DNA from 2 places in the Micromonospora sp. C51 genome. Region 1 is predicted to be linked to the other one. Evidence: riboswitches for the same ligand, from Rfam matches in the RefSeq annotation. Region 1 holds a riboswitch; the other holds the start of a gene.

Region 1 (14,894 bases):
GCGGCATCATCCAAGGCGGACTAGCCGCCGTCTACGCCAACGGCGAATACCACGTCTTCGGCATCAGCCCCAGCGGCCAACTCAGCCAGAACACCTGGCGACCCGGCGGCTGGCTCGGCTGGGAATCCCTCGGCGGGACGGTGGCCGGCACCCCGGCCGTGACCTACCTCGACGGACAGTACGACGTCTTCGCCCGCAGCCCCGGCGGCACCGTCTACCAGAAAACCTGGCAAGGCACCTGGAGCGACTGGAAACACATCGGCGGCACCCTCGGCTGACAACCCACAATCACCGACCAGCCGCAGGCCGCGCTGGCGCCGCCAGCCAACGCTCACGCACAGAACACGCCCATTCTTCGTTGCCTGCAGAAGGCCAGGCACCCCAACGGGGAGGATTCAATGTACCTACAATTACGTCGTCGATTGACGACACTGTTCCCGGCCAGGGCGTCGGCACGGACGCGGTCCGTGTCACAGCACCGCATCGGGCGCCCCATTGTCATGGCCGCGTCCGCGATGCTCGTTGCCGGCGCGGTCGTGGCGACCACTCCGGCGGAGGCTGCCGCCAACCCCAATCCGGCGCGAATCACCGACGCTTCCTGGTGGCTGATGCAGGAACTTCGGAAGCTGCAACCGGGAAGCCTGGACGGCGGCATCTACAATAACAAGGACGGCTACCACAACACTCGCGCGGCGAACAAGCCAGATGACTACTCCGTCCAGGACGCCGAAGACCGGGGCGGTCCCTCGGACAAGGCCGCCGCGTACGACTGGACCTTCCCCGAGGCCCAGAGCCGCGCACTGCGCTCGCTTGACACCGACCCGCACGCCGATCAGCATCTTCCGTCGACTGTCACCGCAGAGGTTTCCGACTTCTCCAACATCGCCCGCTTCTCGAACCGGCTGCTGGCGTCGGGGCGGGACCCGGACGACCCCCGTATGAATGGTTGGCGCGAGTTCTTCGGCCAAACCGACAACGACCTTGAAGTTGAGAGCTGGGACTTCAGGTATCGGCGCACGTCCTCCACTGATGACCCGTCGCATGTGTGGCACATCCACCTGAGCGAGGACCGCGACAAGGTGGAAAGCTACGAGAACAAGAGGGCGCTGCTGAGCGTTCTGCGCGGGGAGACCGTCGCCGAGTGGCTGAACACCGACGTCGGTGGTCCGGCTGTGGTGCGTGCCGAGGGTGAGTACCACCTGTTCGGTGTCAGCCCGAGTGGTCAGCTCAGCCAGAACACCTGGCGACCCGGCGGCTGGCTGGGTTGGGAATCCCTCGGCGGGACGGTGGCCGGCACCCCGGCGGTCACCTACCACGACGGGCAGTACGACGTCTTCGCCCGCAGCCCCCGAGGCGTCGTCTACCAGAAAACCTGGCAAGGCACCTGGAGCGACTGGAAAAGCATCGGCGGCATCATCCAAGGCGGACTCGCCGCCGTCCACGCCAACGGCGAATACCACGTCTTCGGCATCAGCCCCAGCGGCCAACTCAGCCAGAACACCTGGCGACCCGGCGGCTGGCTCGGCTGGGAATCCCTCGGCGGGACGGTGGCCGGCACCCCGGCCGTGACCTACCTCGACGGACAGTACGACGTCTTCGCCCGCAGCCCCGGCGGCACCGTCTACCAAAAAACCTGGCAAGGCACCTGGAGCGACTGGAAACACATCGGCGGCACCCTCGGCTGACAACGTTCATCGATTCTGAGGCCGGTTGGCCAGTACGGGTGGTCCGTACCGGCCAACCGGTCATTCGAGGGCTCTACTCCGCGGCCGACGAACCGAAGGAGTCACCATGACCGGTGTTACCACCCGGGGGATCAGAACTGTGCTGCATCCGGTGTCGGATCTGACCAGGGTAAAAACGCTGTATGCCGCCCTACTCGGTATCCCGCCGGCAGACGACTCGTCCTACTACGTCGGATTCAACGCCGCTGGCCAGCACATCGGGCTCGTGCCGGGTGGTGGACCGCAGCGCATGACTTCCCCCGTGGCCTACTGGCACGTGACCGACATCGAGGCGAAGCTGACCGAGCTGAGCGCTGCCGGCGCCACCCTGACCGAGCCCGCACACGGCGTCGGTGGCGGCCGCCTCGTAGCCACCGTGACCGACCCCGACGGCAATGTGCTGGGGCTGATCCAAGACCGGTGAGCAGCAGCGTCACCCCCACCATCGTCGGAACCACCCGACAATCCGATCCGGCAAAACGGCTACTTGTGGGCATCTTGCGGCAAGCCGCACTCACGGAAGGACCCTCAGCCATGACCTCCATCGACTCGGTCATATTCGAAGTGACCGACCCCACCGCCGCCCACCACTTCTACACCGTGGCGTTCGATCTGGGCGAACGACTGCGGGTACGCGCCTCGCAGGCTCCGACCACCGGCTTCCGCGGCTTCGCCATGTCGCTCGTGGTATCCCAGCCAAGCACGGTGGACAGCTTCTTCGACACCGCGCTGAACGCCGGAGCGACAGAGTTGAAACCGGCCGCGAAAGTTTCTGGGGCTACGGCGGCGTACTGCGTGACCCGTACGGCACGATCTGGAAGATCGCGACCTCGACGAAGAAGAACACCGGACCGACCAGCCGACACATCGACGAGATCGTCCTCCTGCTCGGAGTGGCCGACGTCGCCGCGACCAGGCGGCTCTATGCCGAACGTGGCTTGCCCGTGGCCAAGAGCTTTGGCCGCAGGTACGTCGAGTTCGCCACCTCGAACATCAAACTGGCGCTCTACAGCCGGCGGACCGCCGCCAAGGACGTCGGCGTTTCTCCCGAAGGGACCGGATCACACCGGCTTGCCATCGCCGGCACTGCCGGAACCTTCACCGACCCAGACGGCTTCGCGTGGAGCGCCAATGCCCGCGTACACTCGTGATGTCAAGATCATCTGCCACTTCCAGCCTGCGGCGAAGTTCAAGACGCGTTACGCCACGTTGGGGTTCAGCGACCAAGCCAAGCTGGACGAGGGCTCGATGTGGCCAGCCGCGTTCGCGCTCACCGACCTGACCACCGAGGTGGAGACGCAGCTCGGCGCGCTAGTGAAGCGGGCCGTGGGCTGACCCGGGTCGGAGCGCGCCGCGCTCGACACAAGGCCGACCTACGGTCATCCGGACCCGGCAGAGTGGCTACTGTCAGGCTGGAGATGGTTCGTCGCGCCGTAATTATTGGTCAGTTAACGTATTTCCCATAACCGCCCGATGACCCTTCGCCGCCGATTGACGTTCCCGATCGAACCGGCGCTTAGTGTATTGCGGAAATACGGCGACGGCGTTTGGCCGAGCCCGTTCGGCAGGTGCCGGAGATGTCGCGCGGCTGATAGCGTTACCGGGTGGATCAACGTCATGCTGGTCGGCGTCGGCGCTGGCCCGTTCTCCTGGGCCGGCGCCCTGCCGCCGTCGCGGCAGCCCTGCTGCTCGGTGTGTCGTTGGTGGTCGCAGTCGTGGCACGGGCGTCGGCGACGCCCATAATGTCGATACAGACTCTGACCGCGACCTCGATACTCATACTGGCAGTTTTACTGCATCGGCGATCGCCGACTGCTGCACTGGTGCTGGCTGCGTCGACAAGCCTGTTTTTCATTTCCGGCAACCCCGACGCGTGGCAGGTGATTATCGCTGCCGTGCCCAGTTTCCTGGCCGGCCGGCACTCCCGCCTGATTTGGGCGCCGCAGTTCGGGATCGTTGCGGTCGCCGCGGCCGGCCTGCTACTTGCCGTCGCGCTCGGCAACATCAGCGGCTGGATCACCATGCTGCTGGTGGAGTTCGTGACTGCTGCCCTGCCGTGGTGGGCGGGCAGTTGGTGGCGGCAGCGCACCGAACTGGCTCGAGCAGGTTGGCAGCGAGCCGAGCAACTGGAGCGCGAACGACGCATCGTCGTCGAGCAGGCCCGGCTGCGTGAACGCACCCGTATCGCGCGGGACATGCACGACTCCCTGGGCCATGAGCTGAGCCTGGTGTCGCTGCTTGCCGGCAGCCTGGAGCTCGCCCGTGACCTGCCAGAGGCACATCGGGTCACGGCGACGCGACTGCGTGCGAGCACGGTGTCGGCCACCAAGCGGCTGCATGAAGTCGTCGGGCTCCTCCGACTGGACGCCGAGCCTGCCTCGGTCGAGCCGGCCGGCGGGGACATCACCGCCCTGGTCCAGCACGCCAGGGATTCCGGCGTTCCGGTGACATTGCAGCGGTCCGGTTGCCCGGACACCGCCACTCGACCAGGCACGACGGCGGATCGCGCCGCGTACCGGGTCGTGCAGGAGGCGTTGACGAACGCCGCCAAACATGCCCCGGGTGCCGAGGTCGTCGTCCGCATCGACCGGTCCGCTACCGACTCGACCGTGTCCGTGGCGAACACAGCGCCACCACGCGCCCCTGCGAACCGCCCGGAGGGCAGCGGGGTCGGGCTCGTCGGTCTCAGCGAGCGTGTTCGGGTCGCGGGTGGCACGCTGGGCGCAGGTCCACACCACGGCGGTTTCCGCGTCGTGGCACGGTTACCCCACGCACCCCCGCAGCTGGCAGGCGTTCCCGCAGCACCGGAACTGACCGGCGAATTCATCCGCACCAGGCAGCGACTCCGAGCGCATCTGTTCCGCCGCGCCATACTGCCCGGGACGCTGGCGCTCGTCACCGTCGGAACGCTCGTGGCGGTGTACACCGCGACCGTGGCCACCACCTCGCTCTCACCCGACGACTTCGCCCGTCTCCAGGTCGGGCAGACCCGGGCCGAGATGGCCGCCCGCCTGCCCGCACATCGAATCGCCAGCGCGCCACCGGTTCTCACGCAACCGCCGGCACCAACCGGCGCACGATGTGAGTACTACCGCGCGTCGCAACGTCTCATCGACCTCTCCGAGAACATGTACCGGTTGTGCTTCACCGATGACGTCCTGGTCTCCAAGGATGTCCTACAGCGATGACGCGACCACGACGCCGACTGTGGGAGCACCCATGATCCGAGTCCTGATCGCCGACGACGAACCGATGGTTCGAGCCGGCATCCGATCGATCCTCACGGCCGACGCGGACATCCACATCGTGGCGGACGCCGCCGACGGTCGCACGGCCGTCGAACAAGCCCGCCGGCACCGTCCCGATGTGGCGGTGCTGGACATTCGCATGCCCGGCGTCGACGGCCTCACCGCCACCCGGCAGATCCGTGCGGACCTGCCGGAAACGGCCGTCATCATCCTGACAACCTTCGGCGAGGACGAGTACATCGCCCGGGCTCTCGACTACGGCGCCGCCGGATTCCTCCTCAAGGCACTCGATCCACGGGAGCTGATCGCTGGCGTTCATGCCGTGGCGAGCGGGGCAGCCTGCCTGTCGCCGGTCGTCGCACAGCGGGTGATCACCGAACTGCGGCGATCCGGCCCATCACGCGGGCAGGCCGCGCGTACCCGGGTCGCCGCCCTGGCTCCACGAGAACGCGACGTGCTGGCCCTCGTCGGCTCCGGACTGTCGAACGCGGACATCGCCAAACGCCTCCACCTGGTCGAAGGAACTGTGAAGACGTACGTCAGCGCGATCCTCAGCCGCCTCGAGATCCGCAACCGGGTTCAGGCGGCGATCATCGCCGTCGAGGCTGGCCTCGTCGACCATCCGTCCAAGGAATGATCAGGCCGACCCCTGTCGAAAGCGAGGGCCAGAACCCTGGTGAATCTCAGGGATGGTGACTGCCTTTCGGGCACGGCGGCGGACCGCTCCCGGCTCATACCGTCGAAACATGATCGACCTGCTGGAAACCGCGATTACCTCGCCCTGGGTTTACCTTGCGTTGTTCGCGATCGCGACCCTCGACGGGTTCTTCCCGGTCGTGCCGTCGGAAACCATGGTGATCACCGCTGGCGTGTTCGCGGCGAGTGGCGAGCCGAACCTGACGCTGGTCGTCGTCGCCGCCGCACTCGGCGCATTCTGCGGTGACCACGTCTCCTACCAGATCGGGCGTACGGCAGGCAGTGGACTCATGGACCGGCTGCCATCCGCCAGCCGGCGCCGGACGGCATTCCGGTGGGCCGCCGACGCTCTCGCCAGCCGCGGTGGCCTGCTGCTCGTGGTCGCCAGGTACATCCCCGGCGGCCGGACGGCGGCGACCATGACCATGGGTGCCGTCCGCTACCCAAGGACCAGGTTCGCGCTCTTCGACGCCGTGGCGGCCACATCCTGGGCCGTGTATTCGGCCGCCGTCGGGTACATCGGCGGCGAGGCATTCGAGGACAACAAGCTTCACGGTCTCATGCTCGGCCTCGGTATCGCCGCCGGCACCACGATCATCGTCGAGGTGGCCCGGTATATCCGCCACCGTACGAAACCGCACGAACAGCCGCCCGGCCCAGTCGGTGACACGCCCCGAGGGCCGCTACGGCTCCAGCCGGAACTCCGCCAGGTGACCGAGCAGTCCACCCGCCGAGCGGGCAAACCACGATGACCTCGCCGGGCGCGAGGCAGGACAGCCGGTCCTCGGCACGGCCGCCGTCCGCTGCGGCCGGGCGTGACGAGTCAGCCCAGGCAACGGTCCAGCAGGCGGATCGCCTGCGCGATGTCGACGGTGTTGAGCGCTCCGAACCCCAGGACGATGCCGGCCTGCGGCTCACCATGTTGGTAGGTCAGCCGGAGCGAGGACAGTCGCAGTCCGCGCCTGGCCGCCCGTTCGATCAGCTCGTCGTCGTCTGGTGCGTCCGGGGCGAGCAGTGTCATGTGCAGGCCGACCTGACTCGGGATAACGGTCAAGCGGGACCTGGACAGCGATGACAACGCCGTACGGATGGCGTTGTGGCGTTCGGCGTAGACCTTTCGGGACCGACGGAGGTGGCGGTCGAAATGCCCCTGCTCGATGAAGACGTCGAGTGCTTCGGTGATCAGCGGAGGCGGGCCGGCATCGACAACCTGTCGAACGGTGGTGATCGCCGGAACAAGTCCGGGTGGGACGACGGCGAAACCTGTCCGAAGCGTCGGGCTGAGGGTCTTGCTGAAAGTGCCGACGTAGATGACCCGACCGTCCCGGTCGAGTCGGTGCAACGGCTCCAACGGTCGGGTTGTGTAGCGGAACTCGCTGTCGTAGTCGTCCTCGATGACGGCAGCGCCGTGACGACTGGCCCAGTGCAACAGCGCTAGCCGGCGTTGCCTGCTGAGGATGACGCCGAGCGGATATTGGTGTGAGGGTGTCACATGGACGAGCCGGGCGGTGGCGGGCAGCGCATCGACGATCAGACCGTGGTCGTCGACCGGTACACCGACGACGGTGATGCCGAGCGACCGTAGCAGGTTCGTGACTGGCGGGTAGCCGGGCTCCTCGACGGCGGCAACGTCGCCCGGTCGTAGCAGGACCCGCGCCAGGAGGTCGACCGCGTGTCCGGCGCCCTGGGTCACCACGATGCTCTCCGGAGTTGCGGCGACTCCGCGTGACCGAGCCAGCCAGTGGGTCAGCGTACCGCGCAGTGCGATGCTTCCGGCGGGGTCGCCGTAGTGCCCGTAGTGCCGGGCGAGTCTGGTGACGGCGCGGTTGGTGCTGCGCCGCCAGTCGGCAACCGGAAACATGCGGGTGTCGACCTGTCCCGCTCGAAGGTCGAATCCCGAGTGTGGTTGCCAGTCGGTGCCGTAGCGGCGTACCGCGGCGGCCTGCGCGGTGGGCGTCAGCGCGGTCCGGGCGGCGGCCTGCGCCGGGCGGGGGAAGGCGTGACCGACGACGACGCTACCGCCGCCACGGCGTCCCGCGATGTGTCCCTCGGCGGCCAACCTCGTGTATGCGTCCGTGACGGTGGATCGCGCGACACCGAGATCCTTCGCGGCGGCGCGGCTCGGCTGCAGGCGCCCGCCCGGCGGCAGCCGCCCATCGGCGATCGCCTCCCTGATCTGGTCGTACAGCTGCCTGCTCAGGCTGCGGTGGTCGCTGGGGTCGAGGAACAACTCCATCGGCGGTCCCGGATGACGACGATTTGGTCTGCTCATTTCATGCTGAGTTGGACCTGTCGAGCCTACCAACGTGATCCGTAGCGTCGGAGACCGAGCGGGAGCTTCCGGGAAGGCCGGCAAGGATCAGCTGTCACGGCCCTGGTGCGACAGCCGCCCTTTTGGTGGCGCCCTTCACGGCGCGGTGCCGAATCTATGCGACGAGAAGAAGGAGATCAGTGGGTACGGTAATCATGCACAACGTGGTCTCGATCGACGGTTTCATCGCCGACGAAGACGATGATGTCGGACCCTTACACGACTGGTACTTCAGCGGCGACACCCCGATCAGGGAGTCCCGTACATCAGTCTTCGATCACTCCGGCATCGGGGTTGCGTTCAAGGTTTCCTCGGCATCGGCCGAATACGTACGGTCCATGTGGGACTCGGTCGGCGCCATAGTGATGGGGCGTCGCCTGTTCGACCTGGTGAACGGATGGGAAGGCGATCCACCCACCGGTGACCACGTGGTCGTGGTGTCCCACCGTCCAAAACCCGAGGGGTGGCACCCGGAGGCGTCCTACCACTTCGTCGACAACGTGACAGCCGCAATCGAGACGGCGCGGGAGCTGGCCGGTGACCGCACTGTCTCCGTGAACGCCGGGGAGGTTGGCGGGCAGATACTCGCGGCCGGGCTGGTGGACGAGGTGGCCATGGACGTGGTGCCTGTCGTCTTCGGATCAGGGAGACGGTTCTTCGGCAGCCTCTGCTCCCGGCACGTGCTCAAGGATCCGCACGTCGTCCTGCGCGGAGACCGGGTTCTGCATCTGCGGTTCAGAGTGGACCACGGTTAAATCGAATCACCCTGGAGGAACGATGAGACCCATTCGCTGGAGATCGCAAACGGTCGCGGCAGCAATCGCTCTGCTGCTGGCCATGCCCGTCAGCGCCGCCGCCGAAGTGGTTCCACAGCCCACAGCCGCTGAGTCGTTGGAAGGCTACATATACAACGCGGACAAGAAGCGACTAGGCATCGCAATCGGCGTCATCTCGTCCTTTGACGGCGACTACACCCATGGGAGGTACGACGCGGTCCTTCCCGTATTCCGTCGCACGGACACCCTGTGGGGGTGGAACCGTGCGGAGGCCTTCTACATCGGCGCGCCCTACTGTGGCAGCGTGGAGTACTACGCTGGGAACAAATGGCGGCTCCTGCTCCGGAAGTTCTCGCCTGGTATCCACTACCTTCCGCCTATCGACGGTGAAAAGATCGCGCGCTATCAGGTGAGCGTCTACCGGCAGGCGGGCGACGCATGCTGACAGCGCGAGACGATCGACGGATCGAGAACCGGCGGCTCGGGACCACGATCGCTGCCCTCTCGGTGGTCGTCGCCATGATGCTGCCGGCACCGGCGATGGCGACGTCGACGGAAGAAGCGGCGGCCAGCCAAGCGGCAGCAGATGAGCTGCGCAGCTACATCTACAACCGTGACTCCTGGATCCCCGGCGGGTACGGGATCGGGATCGGCGTCATCTCGGAGTTCGACGGGCAGTACGTGCACGGTAGCTACGACGCGGTGCTCCCCGCCAAGCGGCGGACCGACACCTGGTGGGGCTGGCCGCGTGCCGAGGGCGTCTACGTCGGCCCCGGCTGGTGCGTCAATGTAGCGCAGTGGAAGGGCGGCCAATGGTCGATCGTGGGTACCAAGTACCCGGGTATCCACTACCTCGGGCCCATCGGCGGTGAAAAGGTCGCCCGGTACATGATCGACCCGCTCCGCTGCTGACGGTGCTCGCCCCACTCGCCGTCCGGGGCGCTTGATCATCACGTACCCGGTCGGGCTGATCAGTGTTGCCGGGCGGTACCGACCACGAGCCGGGCGGTCGCCTCTGGTCGGTACCGCCCGGCTCGGTGCGGTCAGCCCCCGCGCACCTCGGCGGCGGCGGCGACCAGGTGCCGCAGGGACGCCTCGACCTCCGGATAGCCGCGCGTCTTGAGGCCGCAGTCCGGATTCACCCACAACCGGCGGGCCGGCACGGCCGCGACGGCCCGGCGCAGTGCCTCGATCACCTCGTCGCGCGGCGGCACTCGGGGCGAGTGGATGTCCCACACGCCGGGCCCGACGCCCCGGCCGTAGCCGATCGCGGCCAGGTCGTCGAGGACCTCCATCTTGGACCGTGATGCCTCAATGCTGGTGACGTCGGCGTCGAGGGCGTCGATGGCGTGGATCACCTCGCCGAACTCCGAGTAGCACAGGTGGGTGTGGATCTGGGTGTCGTCGGCGACGCCGCCGGTGGCCAGCCGAAACGCTCCGACGGCCCAGTCCAGGTACGCCTTCTGGTCGGCCTTACGCAGCGGCAGCGTCTCGCGTAGTGCCGGTTCGTCGACCTGGATGACCCGGATGCCGGCGGACTCCAGGTCGCGGCACTCGTCGCGCAGCGCCAACGCGACCTGGTCGGCGGTGTCCGCGAGGGGCTGGTCGGTACGGACGAACGACCAGGCCAGGATGGTGACCGGGCCGGTGAGCATGCCCTTGACCGGTTTGCTGGTAAGCGACTGCGCGTAGGTGGACCACTCGACGGTCATCGGTGCCTTGCGGGACACGTCACCGTAGATGATCGGTGGGCGTACGCAGCGGGAGCCGTACGACTGCACCCAGCCGTGCCGCGTGGCGGCGAAGCCGTCGAGCTGCTCGCCGAAGTACTGCACCATGTCGTTGCGTTCCGGTTCCCCGTGCACGAGCACGTCCAGACCCAGCTGTTCCTGCAACCGGATGACCTGCGCCACCTCCGCGCGCATCCGCGACACGTAGCCGGCGTCGTCAAGGCTGCCGGCCCGGTGCGCGGCACGGGCCCTGCGCAGTTCGGCGGTCTGCGGGAACGACCCGATCGTGGTGGTCGGCAGCTCCGGCAGGCCCAGTCGTTCCTGCTGGCGAGCGGCCCGGTTGGGGTATTCACCGCGCTGCCGGTCGGTGGGACGCAGCGCGGCCAGGCGGCCGCGTACGTCGTCGTGACGCCAGGCCGCCGGGGTGGACGGCAACGGCGCCGGTAGCGCGGTGGTGCCGTCGCGCAACGCACGGCCGAGCACGACGATCTCGTCGACCTTCTGCCGGGCGAACGCCAGCCGCTCGGACAACCGGGGGTCGAGGTGCGTCTCCGCGGACACGTCGACCGGCACGTGCAGCAGCGAGCAGGACGAGGAGACGGCGACGTGATCGGCAAGCCCGGCGACCGTCGCGCCGGCCGTCACGGCGGCCCGCAGGTCGGTACGCCAGATGTTGCGACCGTCGACCAGGCCGGCGACGATGGTCCTGCCGCCCAGCGGGCCGGCGGCGGCGAGCCGGTGCAGGTTGCCCGGTCCGGCGACCAGGTCCACGCCGACGGCTTCGACCGGAGTGTCCAACAGGGCCGGAAGCGCATCCCCGAGGTCACCGAAGTAGGTCGCCACGAAGATCCGCGGCCGGTGTGCGATTTCACCGAGTCGGGTGTAGGCGCGACGGAGGGCATCGATCTCGGCGGGGCTGCGGTCGGCGACGTAGGCCGGCTCGTCCAGCTGCACCCAGCCGACACCCGCGTCCGCCAGGGCGGCGAGAATCCGGGCGTACGTCCGGACCAGGTCGTCGAGCCGGGCGAACGGATCATCTCCCTTGGCGAGCAGCAGGAACGTGGCCGGGCCGACGAACACCGGCCGGGTGGTGACGCCCAGGTCGCGGGCCTCGGCGTACTCGTCCAGCGCTTTCGCCGGGTTGGCCGTGAAGACGGTGTCCGCAGCGATCTCCGGCACCAGGTAGTGGTAGTTGGTGTCGAACCACTTCGTCAGCTCCAGCGCCGGCTCGGCATCCACTCCGCGGGCCATGGCGAAGTAGGTGTCCAGCGCGGACAGACCCAGCCGGGCGAACCGGGTCGGGACCGCGCCGACGGCGACGGCCGTGTCGAGCATCTGGTCGTAGTAGGAGAAGGTGTTCGACGGAATCGCGTCGAGGCGGGCATCGCGCAGCGTCCGCCACACCTGCGCCCGGAGACCGGCGGCGGTGGTGGCCAGAGCCTCGGCGTCGATGGTGCCGGCCCAGTACGCCTCGACAGCCTTCTTCAGCTCACGGTTGGCGCCGATACGTGGATAGCCGAGCACGGTGCTCTGCCCGAATGCGGTACTCACCAAGGGGGTCCTTCCCTCGAAGTGTCCGGCGGACACGGAAGGGGAAGACGGATACACCTTAGGTACCGGCTTCCGCCCTGGCCCTCCCGAGCGGCCGCCGGCGGCGCACACCGGCGGCGTGCGCAGCACTGGCAGGTCTTCGGACTCGCGGGCATGACACCAGGTCGCCTACTGGCCGTCGCTTCCCAGACCTCACGGTCCAGTGCTTTGTTGACGGCGGTCGTTCCCACTTACCGCTGCGGGGCAGTCCCGGATTCACACCGGGTTCCCTCTTACGACGCCCCACCCACCCGGACGGGACGAACCAGCACCACCGCCATCGTACGGCCCATGCCGCCGGCGGGGCCCGGAGGTCACCGTAAAGGTCCCCGCCGACCGAGGGGACCGCGCCGTACCACCGACCGATGTGGCCACCGCCCACCTGGTCATGGTCGCCGTCGACGACGACGGCCAACCCCGGCCAGCGCCGCCACTGCTACCTCAGACCGACGGCGACCGGCACCGCTACCGCGAGGCGCAGATCCGCCGTGAGCACCGACTGGCCCTGCGGCAAGCCCTGCTCGCCGGCACCGAGGAGAGCTGAGCCCTGCTCGGACGTGTCAGGACAGCTCGACCTCCGAGAACAACCCCTTGAACGCGACCTGCGTCCCCACGAGCGTGCCGAAGACGTCAGCGGCAACGGGCGTCGCGACCGCGTGGGAGGCGTCTTCGTAGCTGTCGGAGCGCTCGGCTCCCCGTCAGCGGCCGTACGTCTCCAGCAGGCGCAGCCAGACCTCGCTGACCGTCGGGTACGCCGGCACCGCGTGCCACAGTCGGTCCAGCGGGACCTCTCCGACGATGGCGATCGTCGCAGCGTGGATCAGTTCCGCGACGTCCGGACCGGCGAGGGTGAAGCCGACGATCACCTTCCGGTCCTCGTCGACAACCATGCGGGCGTGTCCCTTGTAGCCATCGGCCTGCAGGCTGGCTCCGGCGACGGTTGCCAGGTCGTAGTCCACGACCCGAACCCGCAGTCCGGCCGTCTCGGCCGCAGCCGCGGTCAGCCCCACCGAGGCGATCTCCGGGTCGCTGAACACCACCTGTGGCACCGCACGCTCATCGGCAGTCGCGGCGTGCCGCCCCCACCGGCCGTCCTCGACCTTCTCACCCTTCGACCGGGCAACGATCGCATCGCCCACCGCGCGCGCCTGATACTTGCCCTGATGCGTCAGCAGCACCCGCCGGTTCACATCACCCGCGGCATACAGCCACCCGCCGCCGCCGACCACGCGCAGCGTGTCGTCGACCGCCAGCCAGGCACCCGGCACCAGTCCCACGCGGTCGAGGCCGATGTCCTGAGTGTTGGGCGTGCGGCCGATCGCCACCAGCACCTCGTCCGCCTCGACCCGCTCGCCGTCGACAGTTGCGATGTGGACGATTCCGCGGTCGTCGCGGTCGACGGAAACGGCCTCCGCGCCGAGGCGTACCGCCACACCGGCCTCGCGCAGCGACTCCGTGACCAACTCGCCGGCGAACGGCTCCGCCGACGGCAGCACACCGTCACGGGCAAGCACCTCCACCGAAGACCCCAGAGCGGCGAACGCGGTCGCCATCTCGGTCGCCACCACGCCGCCACCGATGATGGCGAGTCGACGGGGAACCGACCCGGCCGAGGCGGCCTCACGGCTGGACCACGGCGCCGCCGCACGCAGACCCGGAATGTCCGGCAACAGTGCGCTGCTGCCGGTCGCGACGACCACCGCGCGCCGCGCGGTCAGCCTGGTCGTGACACCGTCCACGCCGGCCACCTCGACAACGCGGGCGGAAGCGATCCGCCCCTGACCACGGTGCAGGGCGATACCGGCCGACTCCAGCCAGGAAACCTGCCCGTCGTCCCGCCAATGGGACGCGAAGGAGTCGCGCCGGCCGAGCACCGCGGCCGCGTCCAGGTTGCCCGTCACAGCCTCCCGAGCACCCGGCACTTGGCGAGCCGCCCGCAACGCGGACGCGCTGCGCAGCAACGCCTTGGTGGGCATACAGGCCCAGTACGAGCACTCCCCACCGACCAGTTCCCGCTCGACGATGGCGGCGGTCAGCCCGCCCCGCACGACCCGGTCGGCAACGTTCTCCCCGACCGGACCGGCACCGATCACGACGACGTCGTACTCAAGTGAGGTCATGTCAGTTGCCCTTCGCGGCACGGCCGAGACGGACGGCCGCGATCAGGAAGAAGATGGCGCCGGGAATGGCGTAGCCAGCCGCATTGATCAGCGACGGGTGCTCCGCGGCGGCTGCGACGATGAAGGACCCGCCGGCCAGCACCGAGAGGCCGCCGCTGATGATCATCGGCCACTGGCCGCCCATCCGCCGACGGGTGACACCTACGACCAACTGGACCAGACCGGCCACGATCGCCCAGGCACCCCAGACCCGCAGGACAGCGGAAACGCCGGACGCTCCGGCGACACCCACTCCGACCGCCGCGACGAGGCTCACCGCGATGTTCACATACAGCAGGGCCGGCGAGCCGGTGGCCCGTGACGAACGAAGATCGTAGATGGCGGCACCCACGTCGAACAACGGATAGAGCACGAACAGCGCCACCGCGAGCGGACCGATCTCCTTGGCGGTGGCGATCGTCACGCCGGCCCACACGATGGCGAACGCGAAGCGGATGAAGTACAGCCGCCGCAGCGCGGAGGCAGCCTCGGAGATACCGGGCGAAGCAGCAATGGTGGTCACGGATGACCCTTCCAACGGAGGAGTGAGAGAACGAACGTTCTGTCTCCGCAAGCATGCCAGGACTGGCTCGTACCGTCAAGACCGAACGTTCTGTCCGCCGCCTCGGTATCGCGCGACCACCGCGCACCACGGCCCTC
Region 2 (14,894 bases), on a different contig from region 1:
CCTGCCCGGTCTTTCCCGGTACCCGCTACGAGAACTGGGACCTTGCCGACCCTGCCGGCCTCGACGTCGACGACGTCCGGCCGATCCGCGACGAGATCGAACGACGGGTACGGCGGCTCCTCGACGAGTTGAACGTTCCCACCCGATAGCCATCGAGGAGAAGCACAACCGATGACCATCGCGCTCCCGCGGCGCCTGCTGGCCGAGTTCACCGGCACCGCCCTGCTGGTCACCGCCGTGGTCGGCTCCGGCATCATGGCCACCGACCTGTCCCCGGACGACGTCGGCCTGCAACTGCTGCAGAACTCGATCGCCACGGCCTTCGCCCTCGGCGTACTGATCCTGATGTTCGGGCCGGTCTCCGGCGCTCATTTCAACCCGGTCGTCTCCGCCGCCGACTGGCTGCTCGGCCGCCGCTCGGGCACCGGGCTCTCCCCCCGGGAGCTCGCCGGCTACGCCGCGGCACAGGTGACCGGGGCCATCGCCGGGTCGGTGCTGGCCAACCTGATGTTCGACCTGGGCGCGGTCAGCTTCTCCGGCCGGGACCGCAGCGGTGGCAACCTGTGGCTCGGTGAGGTCGTCGCCACCGCCGGCCTGGTCCTGCTGATCTTCGCGCTGGCCCGGTCCGGCCGCGCCACCGTGGCGCCGGCCGCTGTGGGCGCCTACATCGGAGCCGCCTACTGGTTCACCTCGTCCACGTCGTTCGCCAACCCCGCCGTCACGGTCGGCCGGGCGTTCACCGACACCTTCGCCGGTATCGCTCCCGGCTCCGTGCTGGGCTTCGTGGTGGCACAGGTCGTCGGTCTCGCCGTCGGTGTCGGCCTACTGGCGGCCCTCTACCCGGACGCCGGGGCCGCCGCCGACCAGGTGGTCGTGCCGGCCGACGACCAGGCGACCGCGAGCCGACACCCATGACCTCCACGCACCGCCGACCGCCAGCCACGACCCCCGCACCGCAGAAAGGCACCCCGTGACCGACAAGCCCAGCGTCCTGTTCGTCTGCGTACACAACGCCGGCCGTTCCCAGATGGCGGCCGGCTGGCTGCGCCACCTCGCCGGCGACACCGTCGAGGTCCGCTCCGCCGGCTCGGCGCCCGCCGAGGCGATCAACCCGGCAGCCGTCGCTGCCATGCGCGAGGTGGGCATCGACATCACCGACCAGACCCCCAAGCTCCTTGAGTACGCGACTGCGGAGTCCTCCGACGTCATCGTCACCATGGGTTGCGGCGACGCCTGCCCCGTGTTTCCCGGCAAGCGGTACGAGGATTGGAAGCTCGACGACCCGGCCGGGCAGGGCGTGGCGGCGGTGCGCCCGATCCGTGACGAGATCCGTACCCGGGTCGAGAGGCTGCTGGCCGACCTGGGGAAGGCCGGCTGAGGCCTGCCGCGCGACCGGGCGGGCGCAGTCAGAAGCGTGCACCGTGAGTGCAAAATCCCACTGCCGTTTGGTTGACGAGCCTGACCTCGATGCCGGAATACTGCTTCCAGTCCCGAGATCGGAGGCAACGATGACGGTGGACCCACACGGCGACCTTCCCACCGGATTTCTCGCCGACGGACCTGACGAACCGGTGGTCATGCTCAATCTGCTGCGGTTCGCCGACGGTGGCCGCGCGCGGTACCAGCAGTACGCGAAGGCTTTCGCCACGACCGTCGCGCCGCACTACGGAGTCGAGGTCGTCTACGCCGGCGACGGTGACGACGCCCTCATCGCCGCGGCGGGTCAGCAGTGGGACGCGGTCCTGCTGGTGCGCTATCCAACCCGCCGGGCCTTCAGTCAGATGATCGCCGATCCCGCGTACCAGCGGATCGCCCACCTGCGGCGGGAGGCGCTGAGCGACGCCGTGCTGCAACCCACCCGCCCCTGGGGACGGACGCCACGAGACGACTCCTGACAGCCGTGACCGGCGCGCGCACCGCGCCACAACACGGAGACTTGCCCGAACGCCGACGGGCTGGTTAGGTATGCCTAACCAAAGTTCGGGAGGGTTCACATGTCGTCGCCCGCTGTGGCCGAGGCGATCGACGGTCTGGACAGTACCGTCGTCACCACCGACCAGGTCGACATCCCGGCGCTGGCCGACGTCTACCGCCGGGTGCACGCCGCCGACCTGCACCTGGTCGACCACACCGAACCGACGGTGGAGGAACGCCTGGCGCAGACCGCCGAGGCACCCGGTTTCGAGGCGGCGCTCGGGTACGTCGACGGCCGGCTCGTGGGAACGGTCATGGGTTGCCCGCTACCACCGGAGACCCTCTGGTGGCGCGACCTGACCACCGCCAAGCATCCCGACCTCGCGATCGAGTGGCCGGGCCGTACCTTCGCGGTCTGCGAGGCGTTCGTGCTGCCCGAGTACCGCCGCCACCGGCTCGGATTCCGGATGACTGTCGAGTTGCTGGCCCGACGGCGCGAGGAGCGGGTGTCACTCGCCGTCGCCGAGACCAACACCCGGGTGTGGCACGCGCTGCAACGAACCGGGTTCGACCACGTCGGCGATCTCGTGCCGTTCCCCGGCTGGCGCTCGCACCGGATGTTGGTGCGGGCACTGCCCCTGGCCACCCGGCCCTGAGCCCGACGACCCACGCCCGTCGGCAGTCGCCCGGCCTCGACCAGGGACGTGCCATCGAGGGTCGGCAGGCTTCTCGCCACCCAACCGCATCCACAGTGGAGAACCGTGTGAAACGCAACTGGGAAGCCCTCGTACTCAAGGCGTTCGGGGGCCGGAACTTCCAGCTGACCGTCCTGGAGAACGAACCCGTCGGAGACCGCTACCAGCGGCTGCTCGTCGACGGGGGCGACCTGCTGCGTACCTGCGCTGTGCACCCCACCATGTGGATCCGGCTGTGGTTCGACAACGAGGGCCGACCCCACCAGCGGGCGTACACCCTTGTCGACCCGGACGCGGACAGCGGGCGCTTCCAGCTCGTGTTCGCCCTGCACGACGGCTGCGCGGCGCGCTGGGCCACGACAGCTCTGCCCGGAGACACCATCGAGGCGACCGTGCAGGGCAGTTCCTTCACGCTCCCCGTACCGGCGCCCGGCCGGCTCTACCTGGTCGGCGACGCGGCGTCCCTGCCGGCGGTCAACAGCCTGCTCGACGCCGCCGGGCCGGTGTCGGCGAGCATCTGGCTCGAGTACGCCCACGATGGCGAGCGGAACCTGACGCTGCGTGCCCGGCCACACGACGAGGTGGTGTGGGTGCCGCGCCGCGACGAGGGTCAACACCTGGTGGACACCGTCACCACCGCCCTGACCGCCGCCCAGGAGGACGGACTGTACTGGGTGGCCTGCGAGGCGGCCAGCACCCGCAGCATCGTCAAACACCTGCGGCGAGGGCTGGGCGTCGGCAAGGAGCAGGTGGCGGCGCTGGCCTACTGGCGCGCCCGGTGACGGCTCATCACCGAGCCGGCTTCTGATGCTGTACCTGACCGCCCTCAATCCGACCGACTCCGTGCTGGACGGCCTGCTACCGGCCGCCGACACGCTCGGCGTGCCGGTCACCGTGCTGACCGACCGGCCCGACGACTGGCCCGCGACGGTGCCGACGCGGGGCTGCCCGGTGCGGGACCCGCAGGCCGTCACCGAGGTGGTCCGGGACGGGCCAGCCGCGGTGGGACTCTTCTCCAACAGCGATCACCTACAGGCCGCGACGGCGCTCGCCGCCCGTCGTCTCGGCCTGCCCGGTAAGGATCCCGAGTCGGCGCGACGCTGCAAGGACAAAGCCGCCACCCGGCAGGCCGTCGCCGACGCCGGTCTCGACGTGGTCCACGCCCAGCGCCTCGCGCCGGGGCAACCGCCGGCATTCGACGTCTTCCCCGCTGTGGTCAAGCCGCGTGACGGCGTCGCCAGTGAGGACGCCTATCTGGTCACCGACGCGGAGGAGCTGGCCCGGCGGGTTACCGAGATCCGCCGTCGCCGACCGGACGTGGCACTGGTGGTGGAGGAGTACCTGCCGGGCGAGGTACGCACCCACGACACCCTCGGAGACGCCGGGACGCTGGCGGTGCTCGGTGGCTGGCGTACCACGCTCGGACCGCCGCCCACCTTCACCGAGCTGTGCCTGGAATGGGCACCGGCAGCCCCGGCGACGGCCGAGCGGCTGCGGGCTCAGCTGGACGCGCTCGGCGTACGGTTCGGCCCCTGCCACACCGAGTTCGTCGTGCACCAGGAGCGTCCTCGGCTCATCGAGGTCAACGACCGGTTGATCGGTGACCGGATGGATCTCGTCCTGGCCGACCTGCTCGACGTGCCGCTGTTCGAGTACGTCATCCGGCTGCACCTCGGCGAGTCCGTCGCCGACCTCGGTCTGCCCGACCCGGCCGCGATCGAGCAGACCGCCCGGGTGGAGTACGTCTGCGCCGAGCGCGGCGGCACCCTCGTCGCCGCCCCCGGGCCCATCGACGCGGTACGCGACGGGGTCCGACTCGGCTGCCGGCCGCTGCGGACGATCGGGACCACCGCCGAGCACACCGGCACCAACCGCGACTACCTGGCCGTCCTGCACGCCATCGGGTCGGATCCGGCCGTGGTACGCCGCGCGCTCGTCGAGTTCCGCGCCGGCCTTGACTGGGTGATCGACAGGTGACCGATCCGGTGGAGCAGCAGCTGTTCCGCCGGGTGCTGGACACCCTGCTGCGTGAGGACCATCTCGGCCTGAGCAGCGGCGGCGGCCCCGACGGCCCCGGCTGGTGGCAGGCACCGCACCGCGCCGGCCGATTACGTCTTCCTGTTCGTCCGGACGGCTTCCAACACGCCGTCCGCCTCGCCCGCGCCGAACTGTACGTGCACCCGCCCGGTCGGGCGCCACACCGGGTGGACACGCTGGCGGGTTTGTTGGAGTTGCTCGCGCCCTACGACGACGTCGAGGCCGAGCAGGGGTGGCGCGCCTTCACCGACGAATGCCGGCAGGACCTGCTCGCCCGCCGGCTGGCCGAGACCACCCGGCCCGACACGTACGCCCGGATCGCCGCCGCCCGGGTCGATCCGCCCGCCGGCTTCGGCGGCGCGCTCCTCGACGACGTGCTCGCCGCCCACGCCGGCCACGCCGTCTACCCCACCGACCGGTGCCGGCACGGCCTGGAGGATGCCGACCTGCTCCGGTACGCACCAGAGCACGCCCCCACGTTCGCCCTGCGTTGGCTGCCCGTACCGGCCCGGACGCTGCGGCTCAACGGGCGGCTGCCCGCCTGGTGGCCGACGCCGCGCCAGGACGGGGAGGTGCTGCTGCCGGTGCACCCGTTGACCGCCGACCGGTCGGCCCTGCCGGTGCTCGACGTACCGGAGATCACCGTGCGACCCACCCTGTCGATGCGTACCGTCGCCCTGGACAGCGATCCGACGACGCACCTGAAACTGCCGCTGCCGACCGCGAGTCTGGGTGCCCGCAACCGCCGTACCCTCGCGCCCGACGCGCTCTCCGACGGCGCGGCGGTGGCCACGCTGCTCGACCGCATCGCCGCCGAGCAGCCGCGCTTCGCCCAGCGGATCACGCACGCCGACGAGAGCGTCTTCGGTCACTGCGACGACGACGAGTTGCGGTCCTTTCTGTTGCGTCGACTACCCGCCGGACTGGAGCGGGTGACCGTGGTGCCGGTGGCCGCGCTCGCCGCGCCGGATCCCACCGCCGGCACGGTCGCCCAGCGGATCGGCGGCGCCGACCCGACCCGGCTCCTCGGGTCCTATCTGGATCTCCTGCTCGACTGGCACGTGTGCCTGTGGTTACGGTACGGAGTGGCGTTGGAAGCACATCCGCAGAACATCCATCTGGTCCTACCGTCCGACGGTCCGATCCGGCTGTTGTACAAGGACAACGACGGCGCCCGGCTGGACCCCCGGCACGCGGGCACGGTTCGGCTGCGCGATCAGCGGATGTGGATCCGCCATCCCGGGGAGCTGGCCGACATGTTCGTCACGATCACACTGCACCTGGCGGCGGCGGCGCCCCTGCTGGCCCTGGCGAATCAGGGCGTCGCCGTGCCCTCCCCGGCCGAGACCCTCGCGCCCCGGCTGCGCGCCGCCCGCGACCGGTGGGGCGACACACCCGCCGCCCGAGAGCTGGTCGACCGCGTCCTGACTGCCGACCGGTTGCCGGTCAAGGCGATGCTGACCGCCGGCACGCTGCTGCCCAAGCAGCGGATCGGCTGCACCGACGTGAACAAGTTCTACCACCGCACCGGACCAAACTACCTACGGAACGCCTTGTGACGCCGCAGACCGCCGAGGCCACCGCGCGGCCGGCGGAACGCGCCGCCGATCTGGCCACCGCGCACACCCTGCTCGCCTGCTACCTGCGGGAGGTGGCCGCGCCCGACGGTGCGGCCGAGACCGTGGGCGGGCAGCTCCGGATCCGGTTGCCGCACCTGGGGCTGACGCTCTCCTGCCGACTGGCCCGGGTCTCCCCCGTGCTGGCGCACCGCTACGTCGGCCCGGTCCGCTGCCGGCCGGCGGCGGCACCGGTCACCCGCCGCCACCCGGCGGTGCCGGATTCACCCGCCGCCGACACGCCGGACGTCGACGTGGCGGCTGCCGACGCGCCGGTCGACGGCGCGCAGCTCGCCCGGCTGCTCGCCGCCGAGCTGAGCGCCCGCACCGGGCTGACCAACGACGAGTTCGTCGAACAGGTGCTCGGTAGCCGGGACGCGTTGGCCACCCTGTTGCGGCAACGCCCGTCCAACGACCCCACCCCCACCGGCGACCCGGTGGTCGACGACTATGTCGACTCCGAACAATGCCTGGTACACGGCCACCCACATCACCCCAGCCCGAAGTGGCGCAGCGGTGATCCGGCGAGCTGGCGTCGCTACGCCCCGGAGCTGCGCAGCACCTTCCGGCTCGACTGGCTCGCCGTGCCCGCCGACCTGCTGGCGGGCGACGGGCCGGTGGACGAGCTGATCGCGCCGCTGGATCCGCCGGACGCGCCGCCCGGTCACCACCTGCTGCCGGTGCACCCGTGGCAGCTGAACCTGATGCCACCGAACGATCCGAGGTTGCGTCGGCTCGGCCCGGCCGGCGTACCGGTCCGACCCACCGCGAGCGTCCGTACGCTCTACGCCCCCTCGGTCGACCTGTTCCTCAAGACCAGCCTGCACGTACGCATCACCAACTGCCTGCGCAAGAACGCCCGCTACGAGTTGACCGGGGCGGTGGCGTTGACCCGGTTCCTGTCCGGCGTGCCGCTTCCCGCCCGGGTCGGGTTGCTGCGGGAGCCCGGCTACCGGACCGTCGACCTGCCGGGGGCGGACGAGGCGTACGGCACCATCCTGCGGACCGGGGTGCGCGAGCATCTGCGGCCGGGCGAACGGGTGGTGCTGGCGGCGGCGCTGGCCAGCGCGCCGCTGACCGTGGCGGACCCGTTCGACTGGTGGCGGGCCTACGTCGAGCTGCTGGTACCCACCGTGCTGCGACTGTGGCTCGGCCACGGCGTGGTCCACGAGGCACATCTGCAGAACGTGCTGGTGGTCCTGGATCCGGACGGCCGCCCTGCCCGCCTGATCCTGCGTGACCTCGAAGGACTGAAGCTGGATCTCGGCCGGTTGGCGGCCTGGCCCAGCCGGGTGCCCCGGCAGGCCGCCTACACCCCCGCCCAGGCGGCCCGACGCGTCGTCTACTGCCTCTTCGTCAACCATCTCGCCGGTCTCGCCGGTGCGCTCGCCGACGGCCACCCCGGCACCGAGCCCCGGCTGTGGCAGACGGTCCGGCGAGCCGTCGAGGCGGCGTACGCGCAGCTGGGTGAGCCGGCCGAGCTGACCCCGCTGCTGAACGGCGCTCCGCTCACCGCGAAGGCGAACCTGTTGGTCCGCTGGCACCGGGCCGCCGACCAGCAGGCACCCTACGTCGAGGTGCCCAACCCGCTCGGCGGCGCCGGGTGACCCGACCGACGTACGTCTACGATCTCGCCGCCCTGGCCACGCACGCGGCTGCCGTCCGGGCGGCCCTGCCGGAACGGGTCGAGCTGCTCTACGCGGTCAAGGCCAATCCCGACCCGGGGATGCTGCGTACTTTGGCCGCCACGGTCGACGGTTTCGAGGCGGCCAGCCGGGGCGAACTGCGGCACCTCGCGGGCGTGCTGCCCGGGCGGCGGGTGGCCGCCTTCGCCGGGCCGGGCAAGACCGACGCGGATCTCTCGGCGGCGCTGGCCGCCGACGTGCACCGGGTACACGTCGAGTCCGCCGCCGAACTGCACCGGCTGGCCGCCCTGGCGCGGGCCGCCGGGCGTACCGTCGATGTGCTGCTGCGGGTGAACCTGCCGGTCGCGACACCGGGCGCGGTCCTGGTGATGGGCGGACAGGCGAGCCCGTTCGGCATGGAACCGGCGGAGGCGGTCCGGCTCGCGGCCGACCCGCCGGACGGTGTCCGGGTCCGTGGCGTGCACGCCCACCTGGCCAGCGGGCTCGACGCGGCGACCGCCGCCGGGGTGGCGCGCGAGGTGACCGACTGGGCGGTGCGGCAGGTACGCGCCGAGGAGGTCAACGTCGGCGGCGGCATGGCCGTCGATTACCGCCGCCCGGAGCACCGCTTCGACTGGCCGAGCTACGGTCGGCTGCTCGGCGAGGTGTTGGAGGCATACCCGACGGTCCGGCTCCGGATCGAGCCCGGCCGCGCCGTGGCCGTCTACTGCGGCTCGTACCTGACCGAGGTGATCGACGTGAAGCGGTCCCAGGGACGATGGTTCGTGATCGTGGCCGGCGGCACCCACCACCTGCGGACTCCGGCGGCCAAGGGGCACTCCCAACCCTTCGTCGTGGTGTCCCGCGACGGTGCCGGGCCGCGTACCGACGGTGGCCCGGTGACCGTCGTCGGCCAGCTCTGCACGCCCAAGGACGTGCTGGCCCGCGACGCCGACAGCGGCCCGATGGCCGTCGGGGACCTCCTCGTGTTCGGGATGTCCGGCGCCTACGCGTGGAACATCAGCCACCGCGACTTCCTCATGCACGATCCGCCCGACTTCACCACCGGCGACCCGCTCGCCGTGGCCCGTGGATGGGCCCGCTAGCGGGTAGCGCTCCGGCGACGACGTCGCCGCTCTCGCGGCGGCCGGTGAACCGGCCCGGCGGTGATCGGCAGGATCATCGCCGGGCCGGACCCGGTTCGCGGGGGCGGCCGGACCGCCGTCAGAAATCGTCGTCGAAAGCGACAGTCCCGGTCACCCCGACCTGGTAGGCCGACACCCGCCGTTCGAAGAAGTTGGACAACTCCTGCACGTCCTGCAACTCCATGAAGGCGAACGGGTTCTTCGACCCGTACAGCGGTGCGATCTCCAACTGTGCCAGCCGGCGGTCGGCGACGTGCTGGAGATATTCGCGCATGTCGGCCAGGGACAGCCCGGACACGCCCTGTTCGAGCAGGTCGGCGGCGAACTGCACCTCGCACTCGACGGCCTCGGCGAGCATGTCCCGGACCTGCTGCTCCATCTCGGCGTCGAAGAGGTCCGGCTCCTCGGCGCGTACGGTGTCGACCACGTCGAAGGCGAAGGCCATGTGCATCGACTCGTCCCGGAACACCCAGTTGGTGCCGGAGGCCAGGCCGTGCAGCAGGCCCCGGGACCGCAGGAAGTACACGTAGGCGAAGGCGCCGTAGAAGAACAGTCCCTCGATGCAGGCGGCGAAGCAGATCAGGTTCAGCAGGAACGACCGCCGGTCCTCGCGGCTCTTCAGCTCCCGCAGCTCGAAGATCGAGTCGATCCACTTGAAGCAGAACTCGGCCTTACGGGCGATCGACGGGATGTTCTCCACGGCGGCGAACGCCGCGAACCGTTCCCGCTCGTCCGGCACGTACGTGTCGAGGAGGTTCAGGTAGAACTGGACGTGCACCGCCTCCTCGAACAGTTGCCGCGACAGGTAGAGCCGCCCCTCCGGCGAGTTGACGTGCTGGTACAGGTTGAGCACGAGGTTGTTGGCGACGATGGTGTCGCCGGTGGCGAAGAACGCGACAAGCCGGGACACCAGGTGCTGTTCCGCCGGGGAGAGCTTGGCCAGGTCGGCGAGGTCGGAGTGCAGGTCGACCTCCTCGACGGTCCAGGTGTTCTTGATGGCGTCCTTGAACCGATCGAAGAACTGCGGGTAGCGCATCGGCCGCAGCGTCAGGTCCATGCCGGGGTCGAGCAGCATCTGCCGCTGGCCGGTGTCGGGGTCGGAAACAGTGGTCACTGGCAGGCCTCGCAGCTCTCGGGGTTTTCCAGGGAGCAGGCCAACGCTTCGTCGTCGCTGACCGCGACGATCGGCTTGACCGCCGGGGTGACGGCGACGGTGGCCTGCTGGATCCGGGTCGCCGGACGCGACCGCAGGTAGTAGGTGGTTTTCAGCCCGGCCTTCCAGGCGTACAGGTACATCGAGGAGAGCTTGCCGATGGTCGGCGCGCTCAGGAACAGGTTCAGCGACTGCGACTGGTCGATGAACGGAGCGCGGGCTGCCGCCAGGTCGACAAGCGCCCGTTGCGGCAGCTCCCACGCGGTACGGAACAGCTCCCGCACCTCCTCGGGCAGCTCGGCGATGCCCTGCACCGACCCCTCGGCCCGCTTGATCTGCTCCCGGATCGGCGCGGTCCACAGTCCGCGCGCCTTCAACTCCCGGACCAGGTACGTGTTGATCTGGAGGAACTCGCCGGACATCGTCTCCCGCTTGAACAGGTTGGACACCTGCGGCTCGATGCACTCGTAGCACCCGGCGATCGAGGCGATCGTGGCGGTCGGCGCGATCGCCACCAGCAGCGAGTTGCGCAGGCCGTGGCGGGCGATCTGCTCCCGCAGCGCGGTCCACCGCGACGCCTGCGCCACCTCCGCGCCCCACAGGTCGGGATGCAACTCACCCTTCGCGGCGCGGGTTTCGGCGTACGCGGGGTGTGGGCCGAACCGCTCGGCGAGCCCGACCGACGTCTCCAGCGCGGTCAGGAAGATCTCCTCCTGGACCCGGGTCGACAGCTCCCGTGCCGGTGCCGAGTCGAACGGCAGGCGCAGGGTGAACAAGGCGTCCTGTAGCCCCATCAGGCCAAGCCCGACCGGTCGCCAGCGCGGGTTAGACACCGCCGTCTGCTCGGCCGGGTAGTAGTTGATGTCGATCACCCGGTCGAGGAACACCACCGCCGTGCGTACCGTGGCGCGCAGCTTCTCCCAGTCGACGCCGTCTGCGGTGACGTGCGCGCCCAGGTTGACCGAACCGAGGTTGCACACGGCCGTCTCGGTGTCGCTGTTGACCTCCAGGATCTCCGTGCACAGGTTCGACAGGTGGATCGTGTTGCCGGGCGCACCGGTCTGGTTGGACAGTCGGTTCGCGGCGTCCTTGAAGGTCATCCACCCGTTGCCGGTCTGCGCGAGCGTACGCATCATCCGGCCGTACAGGTCGCGGGCCTTCACCGTCCGGACGGCCTTCTTCTCCGCCGCCCGGTACGCCTCGTCGAACGCCTCGCCGAACAGGTCCGGCAACTCGGGTGCGTCCGACGGGTCGATCAGCGACCAGTCGCCGTCGGCCTCGACCCGGCGCATGAACTCGTCCGGGATCCAGTTGGCCAGGTTCAGGTTGTGGGTACGCCGGGACTCCTCCCCGGTGTTGTCCCGCAGTTCCAGGAACTCCTCGATGTCCGGGTGCCACGGCTCCAGGTACACGCAGGCCGCGCCCTTGCGCCGGCCACCCTGGTTGACCGCCGCCACCCCGGCGTCGAGCGTCTTCAGGAACGGCACGATGCCGTTGGACCTGCCGTTGGTGCCCCGGATCAACGCGCCCCGGCCCCGCACCCGCGACCAGGAGATGCCGATGCCGCCGGAGAACTTCGACAGCTTCGCCACCTGGTGGTAACGCTCGTAGATCGAGTCGAGTTCGTCGCGCGGGGAGTCGACCAGGAAACACGACGACATCTGGGTGTGCCGGGTGCCCGAGTTGAACAGCGTCGGTGAACTCGGCAGGTACGCCAGGCTCGACATCAGCCGGTAGAACCCGATCGCCTCGCCCGGTGTCTGCGACAGCCCGCAGGCCACCCGCAGCAGCCAGTACTGCGGCGTCTCCACCACCAGCCGGGTCTGCGGATGCCGCAACAGGTAACGGTCCGCGACGGTGCGCAGCCCGAAGTACTCGAACCGCAGGTCACCGTCCGGGTCGACCGCGTCGTCCAGCTTGCGGGCGTTGCGGGCCACGAACTCCGCGGTAGCGTCCCCGATCAGCCCCAGGCCGTGGGCGTAGCGGATCGACTGGCTGAAGCTGGCCACCTGCTGCCCACGGACCTCCTTGTCCACGTACGCGGCCAGCAGCCGAGCCGCCAGCTTCGAGTACTGCGGCTCCGTACCGATCAGCTCGGCGGCCGTCTGGATGGACAGCTTGTCCAGCTCGGCGGTGGTGGCCCCGTCGTACAGGCCGCTGATGGTCTTGGTGGCCACCCGCAGCGGATCGACCTCGTCGAGGTCGGCCACCCACCGCTCCACCGCCCGGACGATCTTGTTGACGTCCACCGGTTCCGTGGCGCCGTCGCGTTTGCGGACCTGCATCACCTGCCGGCGCTGCTCCGACACACCTGCGTCGGAGGCCGGCGCCTCCCGCACGACCGTCACGTCTCTCTCCTCGCGCCGTCTGCTCCGGGCCTCGGACACGCGGGAGGACGCCACGGGATCCGCGCAGGCGGCACGGCCCGTTGATGGCGTCGGCCGTCCCACGCGGCCTGCGGCCGCCGCCCACGAGTGCGGGCGGCGTGCTGGCAGGTCTTCGGACTCGTGGGCGTGCTCGCGCGCTCCTACTGGCCGTCGCTTCCCAGGCCGGAGCCCAGTGCTGTGTGACGGCTGTCGTTCCCACTCACCGCTGCGGGGCAGCCCCGGATTCACACCGGGTTCCCTCTTGCCTCGGCCGCCCCGGATGGGCGCCCGAACCAGCTACGGGTGACACCATATATGGGTGGCCCACGAACGCAAGACACCAGATGGTGTGTCGGCGTGTCCTGCAACGGATGTCACATCCGGCTGCGCCGTCCGGCCGGTCCGTGCTTGACCGGTCTCCGGCAGGCGGCGTACGAAAAGGACGGCGGATGCGACGGGATGCTGATCGTCAGTCACATCCCGGCGTGGCTATCCGCCCCGCAGGTGCACCTCAGCCACGCGAGGAACCTGGTTGTCAGCTCGCCGGGATCCTCACGCGGCAGGTCGTCCAACGCCGCCGTCAACAAGGCACCCGCGTACATCGACAGGCCCACCCGGTCCCGGCCGTACGCCTCGCCGAGCCTCACCCGCGCCGGAGCGCACGGCCACACCGGTTCGCCGTCGCAGGTGCCGCACGTCCACTGCGGCCGGCGCGGTAGGTGCTGGTCGCCGAGGCGGCAGGGCAGGGCGTCGACAGCGCGACCGATCCGGATCGCTTCAGCGGCCATAGCGTCGCGGTAGCGCACGGGTCGCCCGGTCATGCCGGCCACCGCGCGTTACGCCGCGCCTGATCGAGCAGGCGTCGCCGGGCCGCGTCCTGCTCGATTTCCTGCCAACGTTGCCCGGTGCCGGCCGGCGGCACGGACCACCGCCGCCGCAGCCACCGCCGAAACCTGCGCCACACGCCCACCGCCGCCACCTCCGCCAGGTCGTAAATGGGGGTGGCGGCGCCGCACGGGGGAACACCACCGACACCCAAAAGCATCGTGCGATGACGGCGTGTGACCAGGTCAGAGGCTTGGTGTCCGCTACGGGTTGACGGACAGATCCAAGTCGCGGACAGCTGCGTCAACCTGCCCGGCCAGGCGTCGTGAGGCCGTTGACACCGCGATGGACCGTGCCTCCCCCAGCACCCGCTGCGCCGAGCCACTGTCCCCGGCCCGGCCGTGGGCGATGGCCAGGTGCACGAGGTGCCCGCCGTGCCAGTCGGCGCTCTCGGCCGTCTCGTCCACCCCCGTTGTGCCTGCGGTCAACAGCTCGACGGCCCGGTCGTTGGCCCGCGCGTCCCGATCGCCCAAGTACCGCCACACGATGCCCTGCTGTACCGCGTAGAAGGCCGGGGTGTACCAGTATCCCCACGCGGGCAGTGGCGTCTCTGCCGCCTCGGTGGCCAGGTCGGCGGCTTGCGCGAGCATCTGCCGCACGTCGGTCGGGCACGCCCCAGCCATGGCCAGCCCACGCGCCTCCTGGCCGGCGGAGTACGCGCGCAACGCCGTGTTGGCTCGCGGATCATCCCGGGCAGCCCGGGATAGCCCGATCATCTCTGGCAGGTCACCGCGACCCTCCGCCCGGTGCCCCTGGAAGGACAGCACGGTCGCCGTCAGGTCGGCGTTGCTGGCCTCTGTGGACCACTGCAGACTGCGGTCCAGCCACACGCGGGCGGTTCGGTCGTCACCGTTGGCGATACCGAGCCAACCGGCGAACTGCGCCCATTGCGCAGCCATGTCGACCACCGCCGGCCGCACCTGGTGGCCAGCCTCGCGCAGCAGCGACACGATCGTGTCGAGCTGGACGCGTACGGGCGGTAGGACGGCTGCGGCGCCGATGGAGTCCTCCAGCCGCCGGTATCCGGCGAGCACGTCGCCCAAGATGCGAACCCCGGCCAGATCGACACGGCCCGGATGCGCGGCGACGTAGGCCGCCCGCCGGCCGCCGTCGGGAACGTCAACGACCATGGCGGCGAGCGCACCACCGGCGGCGAGCGCGTCATCGAGGCGGACGGCGACGTCGACGGCTGGCCGGGTCTGCCCTGTCTCCAGCTGATGGATGACGCTCTTGCCATGGCAAACCGCTGCGGCCAACTGACGCAGCGACAGGCCACGCTCACGGCGTAGCCGGGCCAGCTCAGCTGGGAATCGCGGGTCGACGATGGTGTGTGCGCGTGGTGGCATGGTTTGCTCCCGCGTGGAGGACCACGGCTGGCCTACCGGTTTCCACACCTGCGGGCCGCCACAGTCGACATTACTCAGCAGCGGCACGCCACGACAGCGGTCGACCCGCGAA

Evidence for each region. Region 1 has a riboswitch for cobalamin ahead of metE (5-methyltetrahydropteroyltriglutamate--homocysteine S-methyltransferase). Riboswitches for the same ligand answer to the same signal wherever they lie in the genome.
Region 2: it holds a riboswitch for cobalamin, as region 1 does, so the genes downstream of both, KBX50_RS22105 (ribonucleoside-diphosphate reductase subunit alpha) here and metE (5-methyltetrahydropteroyltriglutamate--homocysteine S-methyltransferase) in region 1, are expected to answer to the same signal.

Annotation. Positions count from the first base shown of each region.
Region 1 covers NZ_JAGPXQ010000039.1:42,047-56,940, reverse strand. Annotated here, with positions in the region: partial or broken gene KBX50_RS26825 (hypothetical protein) at 1-278, shown strand, start outside; partial or broken gene KBX50_RS26820 (hypothetical protein) at 501-1,145, shown strand; gene KBX50_RS26815 (VOC family protein) at 1,792-2,148, shown strand; gene KBX50_RS33025 (hypothetical protein) at 2,618-2,875, shown strand; gene KBX50_RS26805 (hypothetical protein) at 2,856-3,059, shown strand; gene KBX50_RS33020 (sensor histidine kinase) at 3,329-4,912, shown strand; gene KBX50_RS26795 (response regulator transcription factor) at 4,944-5,609, shown strand; gene KBX50_RS26790 (DedA family protein) at 5,719-6,420, shown strand; gene KBX50_RS26785 (PLP-dependent aminotransferase family protein) at 6,492-7,904, opposite strand; gene KBX50_RS26780 (dihydrofolate reductase family protein) at 8,120-8,734, shown strand; gene KBX50_RS26775 (hypothetical protein) at 8,817-9,200, shown strand; gene KBX50_RS26770 (hypothetical protein) at 9,194-9,667, shown strand; gene metE (5-methyltetrahydropteroyltriglutamate--homocysteine S-methyltransferase) at 9,799-12,036, opposite strand; cobalamin riboswitch at 12,149-12,360, opposite strand; gene KBX50_RS26760 (hypothetical protein) at 12,443-12,619, shown strand; gene KBX50_RS26755 (NAD(P)/FAD-dependent oxidoreductase) at 12,774-14,195, opposite strand; gene KBX50_RS26750 (hypothetical protein) at 14,197-14,757, opposite strand.
Region 2 covers NZ_JAGPXQ010000025.1:18,392-33,285, reverse strand. Annotated here, with positions in the region: gene KBX50_RS32930 (arsenate reductase ArsC) at 1-149, shown strand, start outside; gene KBX50_RS22155 (MIP/aquaporin family protein) at 172-915, shown strand; gene KBX50_RS22150 (arsenate reductase ArsC) at 971-1,378, shown strand; gene KBX50_RS22145 (DUF1330 domain-containing protein) at 1,509-1,895, shown strand; gene KBX50_RS22140 (GNAT family N-acetyltransferase) at 1,995-2,570, shown strand; gene KBX50_RS22135 (siderophore-interacting protein) at 2,678-3,391, shown strand; gene KBX50_RS22130 (acetyl-CoA carboxylase biotin carboxylase subunit family protein) at 3,417-4,586, shown strand; gene KBX50_RS22125 (IucA/IucC family protein) at 4,583-6,205, shown strand; gene KBX50_RS22120 (IucA/IucC family siderophore biosynthesis protein) at 6,202-7,869, shown strand; gene KBX50_RS22115 (alanine racemase) at 7,866-8,993, shown strand; gene KBX50_RS22110 (ribonucleotide-diphosphate reductase subunit beta) at 9,112-10,107, opposite strand; gene KBX50_RS22105 (ribonucleoside-diphosphate reductase subunit alpha) at 10,143-12,533, opposite strand; cobalamin riboswitch at 12,658-12,864, opposite strand; gene KBX50_RS22100 (hypothetical protein) at 13,025-13,372, opposite strand; gene KBX50_RS22095 (hypothetical protein) at 13,369-13,596, opposite strand; gene KBX50_RS22090 (helix-turn-helix transcriptional regulator) at 13,640-14,782, opposite strand.